Regions from separate parts of the Aeribacillus sp. FSL M8-0235 genome, predicted to be linked through region 3. Evidence: riboswitches for the same ligand, from Rfam matches in the RefSeq annotation. Region 3 holds a riboswitch; each other region holds the start of a gene.

Region 1 (5,165 bases), 1.6 Mb from region 3:
AGGAAGTGCTTCTGGGCGTATTCGATGAACTAACGGGGCTGGAAGAAGCCTTTAAAGCTATTTATCCGAAAGCCGATGTGCAGCGTTGTGTCGTTCACAAAGTCCGTAACACACTCAGTCGTGTACGGAAAAAAGACCAATTCGAAATGGTGGAAGATTTGAAACTCATTTATCGATCTCCGAATAAAAAAATTGCACTGGAGATGTTTCACCAGTTTGAGTCAAAATGGTCGAGCAAGTATCCGAGAGTGCAATCGTGGGGAAATGAGTTGGATGTCCTTCTTACCTTTATGAATGATCCAAGCAGTATCCGACCAATGCCATCGAACGAACGATCAAGGAGATTCGGAAACGTCTAAAGCCGATGAACAGTTTGAGCAGTTTAGAAGCCGCGGAAAAAGTCATGTATTTGACCATCCAAGACTTTAATGAGAAATGGGCAGGGCGAAAGTTGCGAGGATTTTCCGAAACTCATGAAGCCCTCCAGCGAATGTTTGAAGAACGTTATGATTAACCAAATAATGTAAATTGATGATGGGATCTCCCTTTCCACACAGGAGACTGAATATTCAGTCTCCTGTGTGGAAGAAACAGGCCCTCTCTATTCTAAATCCATTTCAGAGATGCCCTATCTATCTTACATTACACAAAATTCTTGACAGTACCATCATTACTTACTTCAATTTCTGGGTGAATGTATTTTGGAAAAATTGTTGTAGATAATACAATGAATCCTTCCGGAATATTTTTCACAAATACAACTAAATAATTATCATCTACTCTAATTATTTTTGTTTTAAGTTTTTTACCACTATCAGTAACATATGCAACAAAGAATAATTTTTAAATTTATAAAGTTGTCCACAGCGATTTCCAATCATTGTGAATTTATCCAGCTGATCTGTTAATTCCCAGCATGGCTGCAATTAAGCAGCTTACTTAATTTTCTTCGTATGTAAACTCTTGTTTAATAACAACAATATGCTATCCATTCGTTCACCAAGTTTTGCTAGGTTGTGCTTTTAAAAGCAACAAACACGAAACGATTTGGACGCAGCGGACTTATTTATATTTTTATGATTAAAAACAGTAATTTAAACTTTGCTTTATGTATATTTCTCTTCCCAACACAAATAATATTTTCTGTAAAAAAATCAAAGGAGGAACAATCATATGGCTCTCATTCCTTACGATCCTTTTTCTGAGATCAACCAATTTAGACGAAACATGAATCGCGTTTTTTCTGAAGGCTTCCCGCATTTTTTTGAAAACTTTGAGACTATGAATACCCCCCGGCTTGATATTCATGAAACTGCTAATGAAGTAATTGTTACGTGTGATTTGCCCGGCCTTGAAAAAAAGGAAGACGTTGACATTCATCTTGATCGCAACGTTCTTACGATCAGTGGCACAATTCAAAGAAGCAAAGAAGTAAAGGAAGAAGAAATGCATAGACGCGAACGGTTTATCGGGCGGTTTCACCGCGCTGTTGCATTGCCGGCAAATGTAAAAGAAGAAGAAGTGAGCGCGACATATAAAAATGGCGTTTTGGAAATCCGTATTCCAAAACAAACCGAAAACAACAAAAAGAAAATTGATATTCAGTTTCATTAATTGTTTCGTGAGGTTGCAAAATTTCAATCAGCCTCACTTTTTTATTGCAATTTTCGCCAAGTACGATTATGATGAATATATAACATCAAAAATCTATATATTGTGTAATCAAAAACAATTAAATACTATATATTGAAAACCTAACGACAAAGGTGCTGTTTTCAGCTTAAAAGGGAATCCGGTGAGAATCCGGAACTGTCCCCGCAACTGTGAGTGCTACGAAATGAATAATCCACTGTACGTTTCGTATGGGAAGGATTCAAAGTAGGATGAAGCACGAGTCAGGAGACCTGCCTTTGTCCGAACGTTTCTAATTCTTCGGGGGTTGGGAAGATGAAACGATGGTTTGAATGGAGTAGTTTCGCCTTGTAAACTGCCTCCCTTTTAATCATCGTTTGATCCGCTCAGCTTCCTGAGCGGTTTTTTATTTTGATAAGGAGGATGTTTGATGAATATTACGAAAGCATTAAATCTATACGAGGTTTTTCAAAATCATTTTAACAGGAGCGATTGGGAGCTTTATCTAAGACAGCTTGAAAAAAAGTTTCCATCCCTTTCCTTTCATGAATACAGCGAGAGAGTGTCGACAACCCTACAATACCAGCAGATTGATGATCTTGAAAAATTTACAAACCTGCTGATTATTGAAGCTTTAGCAAACATTTCGGAAAGTGAGCCGGATTGGACTTTTTTAGCTGCACACGTATTTCTTGAAAAAATTTACTATGAAGCGAGCCAAAACAGAAATTACAACCAACCGGGCTACGGCGATTTTTATTTGTTAATCGAAACATTAACCGATCTTGGAATCTACAGCCCTCTTTTGCTAGAGCATTATTCAAAAGAGGAAATTATGGAGCTGGGAAATGCCATTGATCCTGAGAAGGACAAGCTGTTTACATACATCGGATTAAGGACCCTTTACGACCGGTATTTAGCTAAAGATTTTCATAAACGAACATTTGAGCTTCCACAGGAACGTTTTATGATCATCGCTATGACGTTAATGATCAACGAGCATCCGTCCAAACGTTTGCATCTTGTAAAGGAAGCGTATTGGGCATTGAGCCATTTATATATGACGGTTGCAACACCTACATTGGCTAATGCAGGAAAATCAGTCGGTCAGCTTTCAAGCTGCTTTATTGATACGGTAGACGACAGCCTTCAAGGCATTTATGATTCGAACACTGATATTGCCAATGTTTCTAAAAGCGGCGGAGGCATTGGAGTTTATTTAGGGAAAATCAGAAGCCGCGGAAGCGATATCCGGGGGTTCAAAGGAGTTTCATCAGGTGTCATTCCTTGGATGAAGCAATTAAATAATACGGCAGTGAGCGTCGACCAGCTCGGCCAAAGAAAAGGAGCAATTGCCGTTTATTTGGATGTTTGGCATAAAGATATTTTCGCCTTCCTAGATGCAAAATTAAATAACGGAGACGAACGGCTGCGCACCCATGATTTATTTACAGGTGTATGCATTCCTGACCTATTTATGGAGCAAGTTGAAAAGCGCGGGGACTGGTATTTGTTCGATCCCCACGAAGTTCGCAAAGTCATGGGATTCAGTCTGGAAGATTATTATGATGAAGAAAAAGGTAACGGCAGCTTTCGGGAAAAATATTTTGAGTGCGTGAATCATCCTTCCTTATCTAAAGAAAAAGTGCCTGCGATTGAAATAATGAAACGGATTATGATCAGCCAGCTTGAAACGGGAACGCCTTTTATGTTTTATCGGGATGAAGTGAATCGAAAAAACGCAAACAAGCATGCCGGCATGATTTATTGCAGCAATTTATGCACAGAGATTGCGCAAAATCAAAGTGCTACTACTGTTGAAGAACAATATGTCGAAGATGGAAAAATTGTCATTGTGAAAAAGCCCGGCGATTTCGTCGTCTGCAACCTTTCTTCCATCAACTTGGCACGGGCTGTTCCAGACAACGTTCTGGAACGTTTAATCCCTATTCAAGTGCGGATGCTGGACAACGTTATCGATTTAAATAACATTCCGGTATTACAGGCAAAGCTTACAAATGAAAAATACCGTGCAATCGGTCTTGGAACGTTTGGCATGCATCATTTATTTGCACTAAAGGAAATTACATGGGAAAGCGACGAGGCAGTCCAATTTGTCGACCAACTATATGAAAAAATTGCGTATTTAACCATTCAGTCGAGTATGGAGCTCGCAAAAGAAAAAGGCGCATACCCTCTCTTTAAAGGCTCGGAGTGGGATACAGGGCGATATTTTGAAATCCGCGGTTATACGTCAAAAAAATGGCAGGAATTAAAGGAAAAAGTGCAGACTTTTGGGATTCGCAACAGCTATTTAATGGCGGTCGCACCGAACGCATCGACCTCCATTATAGCCGGAAGCACAGCAAGCATCGATCCAATTTTCCAAAAAGTTTATTCAGAGGAAAAGAAAGACTACAAAATTCCAGTTACCGTTCCCGACTTAAATGCGAAAACGACTTGGTATTATAAATCCGCTTATTTGATCGACCAAACATGGAGCATCAAACAAAATGCAGTGCGCCAGAAACATATTGACCAGTCCATTTCCTTCAACTTTTACGTCCTAAACACGATTAAAGCGAAAGAATTGCTGGAGCTTCATTTGACAGCTTGGAAATCCGGATTAAAAACAACGTATTATGTCCGTTCGACATCAAGCGACATTTATGAATGTGAATCATGTGCAAGTTAAGGAGGAAGTAATATGGAGCAAACATTAACAAAACGAGTTATTATGGATCCTGATGCACCAAACCGTTCAACAGCAATAGTGAACGGAAAATGTTCCAACGTGCTCAATTGGGATGATGTCGCCTACCCGTGGGCATATCCAAAATATAAACGGATGCTCGCAAACTTTTGGACACCTTTTGAAATTAATATGGCTCAAGATGTGAAGCAATTTCCTGAGCTTTCAGAAAGAGAACAGGACGCATTTTTAAAAATTATCGGCCTCTTAGCTTTATTAGACAGCATTCAAACCGATTATGCCGGAAAAGTTGCTGATTATATTACAGACTCGAGCATAAACGCCTTAATGATTTTGCTCGCTCAGCAGGAAGTGATTCATAACCATTCATATTCGTATATTCTTTCAAGCATCGTGCCTAAAAACGTACAGGATGAAGTATTTGAATATTGGCGGAACGAACCGGTTTTAAGGAAGCGAAATGAATTTGTCACCAACGGGTATAAAGCATTTGCAGAAAATCCGAATGTGGAGAATTTGTTAAAATCGATCGTCTTTGATGTCATACTGGAAGGTTTATTTTTCTATTCCGGTTTCGCATTCTTTTATAATTTAGCCAGAAACCAAAAGATGGTAGCCACTAGCACGATGATTAACTACATTAACCGTGATGAACAAATACACGTAGGTTTGTTTGAAAAAATTTTCAAAGCGGTGCTGAAGCAATATCCTGAATATGATACAGATGAACTGAAACAATTCGTTTCGAAAACATTTATGAAAGCAGCCGAGCTGGAAATCGAATGGGCCGGTGTAATTATCGGCAATGACATTGAAGGCC
Region 2 (5,165 bases), 2.3 Mb from region 3:
TGTTTTTAGGCCGCAGTCAGGGTTAACCCAAAACTGGCGCACGTCAAGCACTGCTAAGGCGCGGTCGATATTTTTTGCCATTTCTTCAACGGATGGAATTCGCGGGCTGTGAATGTCATATACGCCTAAGCCAATCTCTCTTTTATATTGATACGTTTCAAAAGCATGAACAAGCTCTCCATGGCTTCGGGAAGATTCAATTGAAATGACATCCGCATCAAGGTCATCAATTGCCTCCATGATATCTTCAAATTGCGAATAGCACATATGAGTATGGATTTGTGTTTCCGGGCGAACAGAGCTGGTGGCGAGCTTGAAGGCTTCAGCAGCTCCTTCGATATATTCTTTTTGTTTTGATTGTTTCAGAGGCAATCCTTCACGTAATGCAGGCTCATCAACTTGAATCATGCCTATTCCATTTTTCTCTAAAGCTAGCACTTCTTCGCGAATGGCAAGGGCGAGCTGGCGAAGAACGCTTATACGGTCGATGTCATTGCGCACAAATGACCAGTTTAGGATCGTGACAGGTCCTGTCAGCATCCCTTTAACAGGCTTGCTTGTCAATGATTGTGCATATACGCTTTCTTTTACGGTCATCGGCTGATCAAATGCTACATCTCCGTAAATAATCGGCGGTCTCACGCATCGTGACCCGTATGATTGCACCCAGCCGTTATTCGTAACAGCAATTCCATTTAATTTTTCCCCGAAAAATTCGACCATATCGGTCCGTTCAAATTCCCCATGGACGAATACGTCTAAACCGAGCTGCTCTTGAATGTCAATCCATTTTTTTATTTCATTATTGATGACCGATTCATACTGCTTGTTTGTATATTCGCCTTTCCGCCATTTTAAGCGGATTTGCCGGATTTCTTTCGTCTGCGGAAAGCTTCCGATCGTAGTAGTTGGTAAAATCGGCAGATTCCATCTTTTTTTATGCAGTTTTTGCCGTTCGGTATAATCCAAGCGTTTCGTTGGATATGCTCCGATATTTTTGGTAGCCTCTTGAACCTTCTCATTTGTCCGAAAGGAAGAATGGATAAAATCCGTATAAGAGCGGTCATGTTGTTTTAAATCATCGATCGTTCTTTTCCCTTTTGCATATTGAGCGAGTTCATTTACTTCATCCAATTTTTCATCAGCAAAGGAAAGAGCATTTTTCAATATGGACGGCAAGCTCTGTTCGTTTTGAACTGTAACAGGTACATGAAGCAAGCTGCATGAAGGCTGAATGATCAATCTATCAATATCTACATATTGTGCAAGATCATCGATTTCCTTAGCTTTTGATACTAAGGATGCTTTCCAAATGTTGCGGCCGTCGATCAAACCAGCTGCGAGAATTTTGTCTTTCGGAAAGCCGAACGTTTTGATGTTCGACAGATTGACGCCATGATCATGTACAAAGTCCAGGCCAATTGCAGCGACAGGAAGAGACACAATTTCTTGATAATGGGTTATACTTTCAAAGTATGTTTGCAAAATAATATTTAACGAAGGAAGCGCTTTGTGGAAAGCATCGTATACCTCTTTAAACAAAGGAATCGATGAATCATCCAGCTCCTGTACAAGAATCGGCTCATCAATTTGCACCCATTTCGCACCGGCCTGAGCAAGTTCCGTCAACAATTGGACGTAAACAGGAATTAAAGCAGACAAATGTTTATGAAAATCGTGTTGATCGTATTGTTTTGCCAGCTTTAAAAAAGTAATTGGACCTAGCAAAACCGGTTTTGCTTCAATATTCAGCTCGTTTTTCGCTTCCTGAAAAAGTTCAAGCAGACGGTTCTTTACTAACGCCGGCGTTTTATTTTCAAGCTCCGGAACAATATAATGGTAGTTTGTGTTGAACCATTTGGTCATTTCCATTGCTTCTGCTTCATCAGAGCCTCTAGCCATTGCAAAATATGTTTTTAATGAAGTCGGCTCCATATGCTGGAATCTAGAAGGAATATACCCAAACATAAATGCAGTATCGAGGACATGGTCATATAATGAAAAATCTCCGACAGGAATCAGGTCTATTCCTTTTTCCTTCTGTTTTTTCAGATTGAGAAGACGTATATCTTTTAATGTTTCCTCCAAGCTGCTTTCTGAAATGTTTCCGTTCCAAAATGATTCCAGCGCTCTTTTCCATTCTCTTCTTTCACCAATTCTTGGATAGCCAAGATTTGAACTAATTAATGTCAATATTGACACCCCCATTTGATTTGTATCTCAACACATAATAAAAAAAACCCTCTTTTTACGCGTAAAAGAGGGAATTGTGGACTCTAACTCGTGTTGAGATACATGTAGGGCTTAAATCTCAACATGGCTTCATCACTCCTCCCTATGACGCGTAGGTGGCAGTGCATACAACAGGCAGGTCTCCTGACTTAGGATCATCGCTTTCGATCCTCCTTCCCATTTCAAAATTGAAACAGTGGATGTTGGCCGAAAGCTCCCCATCACAGTGGCGCGACCGTGTTGGAATTTCACCAATCTTCCCTTTTAAGCGCATATTGCTGATGAAATATGACGCACCTGCTGCTTGGAACACTATATGAAACTATAATTATCAGAATAGATGATTTTTTTTGTTTTTTCAATCCCTATTTTTTAGGTTCAGAAAAGTGCTGCCCTATTTTGGGAAATCAATGGACAGAAGCAGGAATTCACATACAAATTGTGAAATGTTTAGAGGGTCGTTTTTAAAATTTAATTTTTCTAATAACGTAAATTCGAAAAATTTTGTTGTTTACAATACAGGATCGTTGCAGTGAATAGTTTGAGATACGATGGTAAAATTAGGTGCTTGGAGCCTTCACTGAAAAAGGAGCTATAAAAAACGTATTTTTCAATACGAATCATTTGAACGAGCAGCATTTTCATGTTAATACTTGGATTGGAAGAAGTGTGATTTTTCAAAAAATAAGTGGGATTATAGAAAGGATGATTATGTTGAACGACATTATCAAAACCATTTTAAATCACCGTTCCGTTCGTCATTTTGAGGATCGGCCTTTGACAGATGAGCAAATCCGATTAATTGTCGAATGCGCCCAAGCCGCTTCAACTTCAAGTTACATGCAAGCCTATTCCATTATCGGGGTGAAAAATATACAAACGAAAAAAAAGCTCGCTGAACTGGCAGGAAACCAAGCTTACGTAGAGAAGAGCGGACATTTATTTATTTTTTGCGCTGATTTGCACCGTCATGAAGTCATTGGTGAAATGGAAGGCAAAAATGTAGAAGATTCATTGAGGAGCACTGAAAAATTTATGGTAGCTCTCATTGATGCTGCACTGGCCGCTCAAAATGCTGCGTTAGCGGCTGAGTCAATGGGACTCGGCATTTGCTACATCGGAGGCATCCGCAATAATTTAGAAGAAGTATCGAAGCTGTTGAAAATTCCAAACAAGGTCATCCCTCTTTTTGCATTAACTGTCGGCTACCCTGCAAAAGAAACGGCGAAAAAACCAAGAATACCTTTTGAGCATATTTATCATGAGGAAGAATATAAGCAAGATCAAGAAGCATATGTGCGCGAGCTTGAACAATATAATGAAATAGTATCCAATTATTATGATCAGCGAACAAACGGGATTCGCAAAGATACTTGGACTGGTCAAATGGCTCGCATGCTTTCGAATCCGACAAGAATGTACATGAAGCAATTTGTTCAGAAAAAAGGATTGAATTTAAACTAAAGCTTCAGCTCCTATCTCGATTTTATGAAGATAGGAGCTTTATTTTTGAACAGAAAATTGTATGTAAGTCATTTATCCGAACTCTTCCTTTCAGCATGAATTTGTTTATTTTTCCCCTGACTCGGCTGCTAACTCATTTTGCTTATTTCCTCACTTGGCAAATTTAGAATGATACATCGGTTCAAGAAAACAGATGAAAACGTCATTTTTCAGCTTCTTCATGTACATCCCTCGAAAATACATTCCCATCAGCTTTTATTTGGAAAATATAGAGAAGATTCCCTGAAAAAACGGAATTTCTCTATATTGTGTCAGATTCATGGCAAAAATTTTACAAAAAATTTATCGTTTCTTGACTGTTTTTTGAATTAAAGTTTATTTCGATAAAAATGTGATAAAGTTCATTTACAACTCAATTATTTTTTGAATCGATTAAGTCGGTTTTTTATGAAAATTTAAAACATTTCTGATTTGAGAGGGATTGAAAATGCCGGCACAACAACAAAAATGGTTGAACTTGTTTATGAAGGTTTTACCACTGTCATTGCTTTTTTTGTTGACAGGTTGCAGTGAACGCTTTGTTTTATTAAATCCGAAAGGACCTGTTGCAGAGGTTCAAAAGGATTTAATCCTTTGGTCAATTTGGTTTATGCTGTTTATTATTGTTGTCATCTTTGTGCTATTTGCAGTTATTTTATGGAAATACAGGGAGAGACCGGAAAATCTTGATTATGAGCCTCCTGACCAGCACGGAAATACACTTCTGGAAATCATTTGGACAGCTATTCCTGTGTTGATTGTCATTGCATTGGCGATACCAACGGTTAAGGCGACTTTTGAGCTTGAAAAACCGCCGAAGGAATCTAGAGGAGTTGAACCAATTGTCATTCATGCGACAGCAGCCGATTGGAAATGGATTTTCAGCTATCCAGAGGAAAATATTGAAACAGTCAATTATGTCAACATTCCAAAAGATGTTCCAGTTGAATTTAAATTGACAGCTGTCGGCGGGATGAGCGCTTTATGGATTCCAGAGTTGGGCGGACAAAAATATAATATGGCTGGAATGGGAATGACTCTTTATTTGCAGGCTGATCATGTCGGGACGTTTAAAGGGCGGAATTCAAACTTTACAGGAGAAGGATTTGCCCATCAAACATTTGATGTGAACGCAATGGAAAAAGAAGATTTTTATAAATGGGTGAAAGAAACACAAGCATCAGCTCCATTGCTGACGAAAAAACAATTTAACGAAATCATCCAAGTCGGAGTTTTAAAAGATAAATTGACTTTTTCTGGAACACATTTGGCGTGGGTTGATTTTGCGAAACCAGGTGAGCATTTAGACAATATCCCTGCAAAAGAAAAGCACGGTACCATAAAATTGGAGGAAGTTGAATCTGATCATCATGATAATCGTGAACATGAAAGCCATCAGCACGAAGGACATTAATCGGAAGGAAGGAGGA
Region 3 (5,165 bases):
ATTATCAACGGCAACCGCTTTTCCATCTTTTAATAACAGCAGTTTGTCACAATAAAGGCTTGCTAAATTCAAATCATGAAAAATTGAGACAACCGTTAATCCATTTGATTGTGTCCAATTTTTCAACTGATCAAGCATGATTTTTTGATGGGAAATATCAAGATGGTTCGTGGGTTCATCTAATAAAAGCAAAACGGGGTTTTGTGCAAGAGCCTGCGCTAAAAAAACCCTCTGTTTTTCCCCGCCGCTTAATTCATTGATCGCTTTATTTTTTAAGTGGGAAATATTCGTCTGCTCCATGGTCTTTTGGATGATTTGTTCATCTTCTCCCGTCAACCGCTTGAAGAAACCCGTTTGAAAAGGATAACGGCCGAGCGCCACTGTCTCCCAAACGGTATAATCAAACATTTGCGTTGGGATTTGCGGCAATGAAGCGATGTTTTGCGCCAATTTTTTCGGAGAATAAGCAGAAAGAGGTTTGCCGGCAAGCTCGATCGTGCCGCTTTTAACCGGAAGAATCCCGCTGATCATTTTTAATAGTGTCGTCTTTCCACTCCCGTTTGGCCCCAAAATGCCAAATATTTCCCCTTTTTTTACTGAGAAGGAAAGGTTTTCGATAATCTTTCGCTCTTGATAGCCTCCCGAAATGTTCTTGACTTGCAGCATGTTACCCTCTTCTTTCCATTCTTTGTTTCATTAAAATAAAGGCAAAGCTGGGAGCGCCGATTAAAGCCGTGATCACACCGATCGGAAGTTCTGTCGGCGACACGATCGTTCTTGAAACGAGATCCGCCAAAATTAAAAAAGCGGCGCCAAAAATGGCGGACAGAGGGAGAAGATGGCGATAATCACTTCCCCAAAGCAGCCTGTTTACATGCGGGATGACAAGACCGACAAACCCAATCGTTCCGCTGATGGCAACGGCCGCACCGGCTAAACAAGAGGATGATGCTAAAATAAACAGCTTTCTCCTTTTTACATGGACCCCAAGCTGCTTCGCCTTTTCTTCGCCAAAGGACAGAGCGTTTAATTCTGTTCCGTTTACAAAAATCAAAATGGACCCGATTAAAAAAAACGGCAAAAGCATCAATACGTATCCCCAGCCGCGCATCGCAACGCTTCCTAACAACCAGTTGACAATTTGTCGCAATTCTTCGCCTGTCAGGGCAATCATTAATGAAATGAAAGCACTTAAAAAGGAACTTAAAATAATTCCGGTCAGCACAATCGTTTCAATCCTCATCGTTTTTTCAATGAAATTGGCGAACAAAATCACAGCCAAAATCGTTAAAAAACCCGTAAAAATGCTGACAACCGGCAAAGTGAATGAGCCGAAAAAAGGAATTTGAATGCCGAAAAAAAGAACAAGTACAGCACCTAAAGAAGAACCTGATGAAACACCGAGCGTATAAGGATCTGCCAAAGGGTTTTGCAAAAGCCCTTGATAACAAGCCCCCGCCATTGCAAGCGAGGCTCCGACAAGTCCGGCTAAAACGACACGAGGAAGTCGAATATCAAGCACAATGCTTTTCATGCTTTCATCAATGTCCGGCGCCAAACCAGTATGAAACAGTTGATTGAAAATTATTTGGAAAATATCCTTAAACGTGATGTGAAACGTTCCGATAGAAATTCCTAAAAAGACGGAAAAAATAAGAAAACAAGCGGTCGCCGTATAGGCGACCACATGTTTATTTTTTGTAGACATCCGGATAAATTGCTTTCGCAAGTTCTTCTACTCCTTCAACCAATCTTGGGCCTGGGCGGCTCACCAAGTCGGAATGCACATCGTAAACCCGTTTATTTTTCACCGCTGATACATTTTCCCATCCTTTGCGTGCCAACACCTGGTCAACAGCTTTATCGACGTAATAGCCGTATGTCGTCACAATGACGTCTGGGTTCAGTTTTACAACGGCTTCTTCCGTCATTTGCGGCCAGCCTTCTTGATCGCCCGCTGCATTTTTTGCTCCAATGATCGTTAGCATTTCATCCATAAACGTTCCTTTTCCAGTCGTATAGATTTGTGGTGCGGGATTCACTTCGACAAAAACAGACACTTTTTGATCATCCGGAATCGTTTTTCCTTTTTCTTGAATATCCGCCAGTTTCGTTTTCATCTCAGCCACAATATCTTCGGCTTTGTCACTTGTCCCTGTAATTTTGCCGATTGTCTGGATGGAGTCATACACTTTATCAAATGATTGGGCATCTTCGACTACAAAAACATTTATTCCCGCATCTTTCAGCTGCTTCAGCCCTTCCTGCGAGTTATGGGCGCTGGAAGCATGCGCTAAAACAAGATCCGGTTTTAAAGAAATAATTTTTTCAACATTAAATTCCATCCCGCCAACCTTTTCTTTGTTTTGAACATCTTCCGGATAGTTGTCATTATCACTTACACCGACAATTTGTTCACCCAACCCTAAAGCATAGGCAATTTCAGTATTGCTTGGAATTAGCGAAACAATCCGCTCCGGTTTTTCGTTTACCGTCACCTCATTTCCTAAACCGTCCTTGACCTTCACCGGAAATTGTGAAGCCGTCTCTTCCGTCTTTTGATTGCTTTTGTTTTCAGACGGCTCTGATGTATTTTGTTGGCCGCATCCAGCCGCAATTCCAAATAGAAGTAATAAGGCTAAAAATAGTGCAGATAGTTTTTTCATCATTTTCCTCCTCCAATAAAAAAACATCTTCTTTTTTTGATAAGAAGATGTCTGAAAACAAGCATATCGCTTTGTTCTGTTTTCAAACACCTCCCTATCCTCGTAGGGTTTTTAGGCGTGTTCAAACAGGCAGGTCTCCTGGCTCATGGTCATCGCTCCCTGAACCTTCCCGTAGACACAGTGGCATTTTCAGGTTGCTCCCATTCACAGTGGCGGGACCGCGTTGGATTTTCACCAAACTTCCCTTTTAAGCGGACAAAAGTATCCGCACCTGTTTGCTTTTGAATGAAATTGTCGACGAATGTAATTATACATCATTCAAATCCGTTCTGGTAGAAAAAATGTGAAAATGCTATGTCAAGTTTTATATTGGACTTTTTATAAGGTTTTCAATTCAACCGTGTTGATTTGAACCGATTACCGTAAAAATGAATAAAATTTTAATGGATGGGTAATTGATTTTAGGAACGAAGGAGGATCCATAAGTGACAGTCGTTCTTTTAGACCCAGGCCACGGTGGAAGTGATCCTGGTGCAACATTTAGAAGCTATGAAGAAGAAGACTTTACGCTGACTATTGCCTTAATAGCCAGAGACCATTTGCTAGAAAACTTTCAAGTAGATGTCGTGATGACACGAACGAACGATCGCACTGTCAGTTTAGAAGAAAGAACGAGTTTGGCAAACAGACTAAATGTCGATTTTTTCTGCTCCATCCATGTCAATTCAGGGGGCGGAACAGGATTTGAAAGCTATATTTACAACCGCGGTGCATCCAATAAAACGATTCAATACCGTTCCATCATTCATAATCATATTATGAGCGTAATCGGGCCAAAATATAACGTACAGGACCGCGGAAAAAAAAGCGCCAATTTTTTTGTGTTGAGAGAAACGAAAATGCCCGCGGTTCTATTGGAAACATTATTTATCGATAATCCTAACGATATCAAATTGTTAACCTCTTCTGCTTTTATAAGTGATTTTGCCGCCAGTGTGGCGGAAGGGATAGGAAAAGCCCTTAATTTAAAGAGAAAGACAAGCACAACAAAAAAGCCGTCGACAAAACCGTCGGCTCCTGCTTCAAACAACACGCTTTACAAAGTGATTGCCGGTTCCTTCAAAGAGCGTAAAAATGCAGAACAACGCGTAAAGGAACTGAAGGGAAAAAACGTGGACAGTTTTATTTCACCTGCTAATGTTAACGGCACAAGTTTTTACCGTGTTCAAGCAGGGGCTTTTCAACATTTGGAAAATGCGAAGGAGCAACTGGCAAAACTTGTGCAGCTGGGCTATAAAGATGCTTTTATTTTAACTCCCGAAGAGCAGCGAGCAAATCCGCCAAGGCAAAATCAACTAGCCAGCTTGCTGTCTACATCAGAGCCGCAAGCATCCGCTACAGAAGACATTTCTATTTTAGGAGAACCGCTTTTATCAGGAACATTGTTGGATCAGTTCGTAAAAAATACGAATCCAGATGCACCTCAACTGGGTGATTTATATATCCAATTAAGCAAACTATACGGAATACGCGGTGATATCGCTTACGCACAAGCCATTCATGAGACGAACTATTTTCGCTTCACCGGGGTTGTCGACCGCAGCCAAAACAATTTTGCCGGAATTGGAGCGACAGGCCCGAATGTCCGAGGAGCAAGCTTCTCCACATCGAGAGAAGGAGTTCTCGCTCATTTGCAGCACTTGTTTGCTTATGCAACAACAAAGCCTCTTCCAAGTGATGAGCCGCTTGTAGATCCAAGATTTCATTATGTGAAGCGCGGATCAGCTACCACTTGGAAAGAATTAAATGGAAAGTGGGCAGTTCCTGGAGATCGTTACGGAGAAATGATTTTATCGATTTACCGTTCCAACCTTCAATTCGCTGTTCAACAGCTTTCCTCCATGATTGCGGAATTAAACAAACATGTATGATCATTTTTTTAATCTATTTTCCAATAAACGTGAATAAAATTGAAAATCATTATCAATAATAAAAGAGAGCCGAAATGGAATTCGGCCCTCTCCATTATTTAGACAGTTTCCGGTTCAAATGTTTTGCAATCCGTTTCCTTTTGATCTTTGGCGGTTTTCCCCGAATGGCTGACAACATAAATGGAATCAGCTGAACATCTATTTCCATCCGCCCAATATTTGCAGTTGTTTACTTCACATAAAACGTCTTGTGCCATCGCATGTCACCTCCCAATTATAGAATTGCCATCGGAAGGTGTTTTGATACGACACAAATAGTTTTTGACAATGACAATTTTTTAAAAATATGCATCTCATGGCAAAAAAGTATGACGGGATGAAAAATATTTTAATCCATCGTCCTTGCTTGATTCGATTTTTTTCATTAGGAACGATTGTGCTGGAATAATCGAGTAGGAGGGAGCGATTAACTCCCGTCCTCTCACACCACCGTACGTACGGTTCCGTATACGGCGGTTCAATTAAGATAATTGACGCAAGTCTTTATAACTTCCGTGAATAGCTGTTC

Evidence for each region. Region 3 has a riboswitch for cobalamin ahead of NSQ71_RS06760 (ABC transporter substrate-binding protein). Riboswitches for the same ligand answer to the same signal wherever they lie in the genome.
Region 1: another riboswitch for cobalamin. It lies ahead of NSQ71_RS14575 (ribonucleoside-diphosphate reductase subunit alpha); the one in region 3 lies ahead of NSQ71_RS06760 (ABC transporter substrate-binding protein).
Region 2: another riboswitch for cobalamin. It lies ahead of metE (5-methyltetrahydropteroyltriglutamate--homocysteine S-methyltransferase); the one in region 3 lies ahead of NSQ71_RS06760 (ABC transporter substrate-binding protein).

What each region holds. Positions count from the first base shown of each region.
Region 1 covers NZ_JBBOBW010000001.1:2,978,444-2,983,608, forward strand. The annotation lists partial or broken gene NSQ71_RS14565 (IS256 family transposase) at 1-514, shown strand, start outside; gene NSQ71_RS14570 (Hsp20/alpha crystallin family protein) at 1,174-1,614, shown strand; cobalamin riboswitch at 1,748-1,926, shown strand; gene NSQ71_RS14575 (ribonucleoside-diphosphate reductase subunit alpha) at 2,063-4,327, shown strand; gene NSQ71_RS14580 (ribonucleotide-diphosphate reductase subunit beta) at 4,340-5,165, shown strand, end outside.
Region 2 covers NZ_JBBOBW010000001.1:3,652,956-3,658,120, reverse strand. The annotation lists gene metE (5-methyltetrahydropteroyltriglutamate--homocysteine S-methyltransferase) at 1-2,208, opposite strand, end outside; cobalamin riboswitch at 2,350-2,548, opposite strand; gene nfsA (oxygen-insensitive NADPH nitroreductase) at 2,947-3,696, shown strand; gene qoxA (cytochrome aa3 quinol oxidase subunit II) at 4,184-5,149, shown strand.
Region 3 covers NZ_JBBOBW010000001.1:1,384,225-1,389,389, reverse strand. The annotation lists gene NSQ71_RS06770 (adenosylcobinamide amidohydrolase) at 1-666, opposite strand, end outside; gene NSQ71_RS06765 (FecCD family ABC transporter permease) at 668-1,729, opposite strand; gene NSQ71_RS06760 (ABC transporter substrate-binding protein) at 1,692-2,666, opposite strand; cobalamin riboswitch at 2,778-2,956, opposite strand; gene NSQ71_RS06755 (N-acetylmuramoyl-L-alanine amidase) at 3,152-4,597, shown strand; gene NSQ71_RS06750 (DUF1540 domain-containing protein) at 4,696-4,854, opposite strand.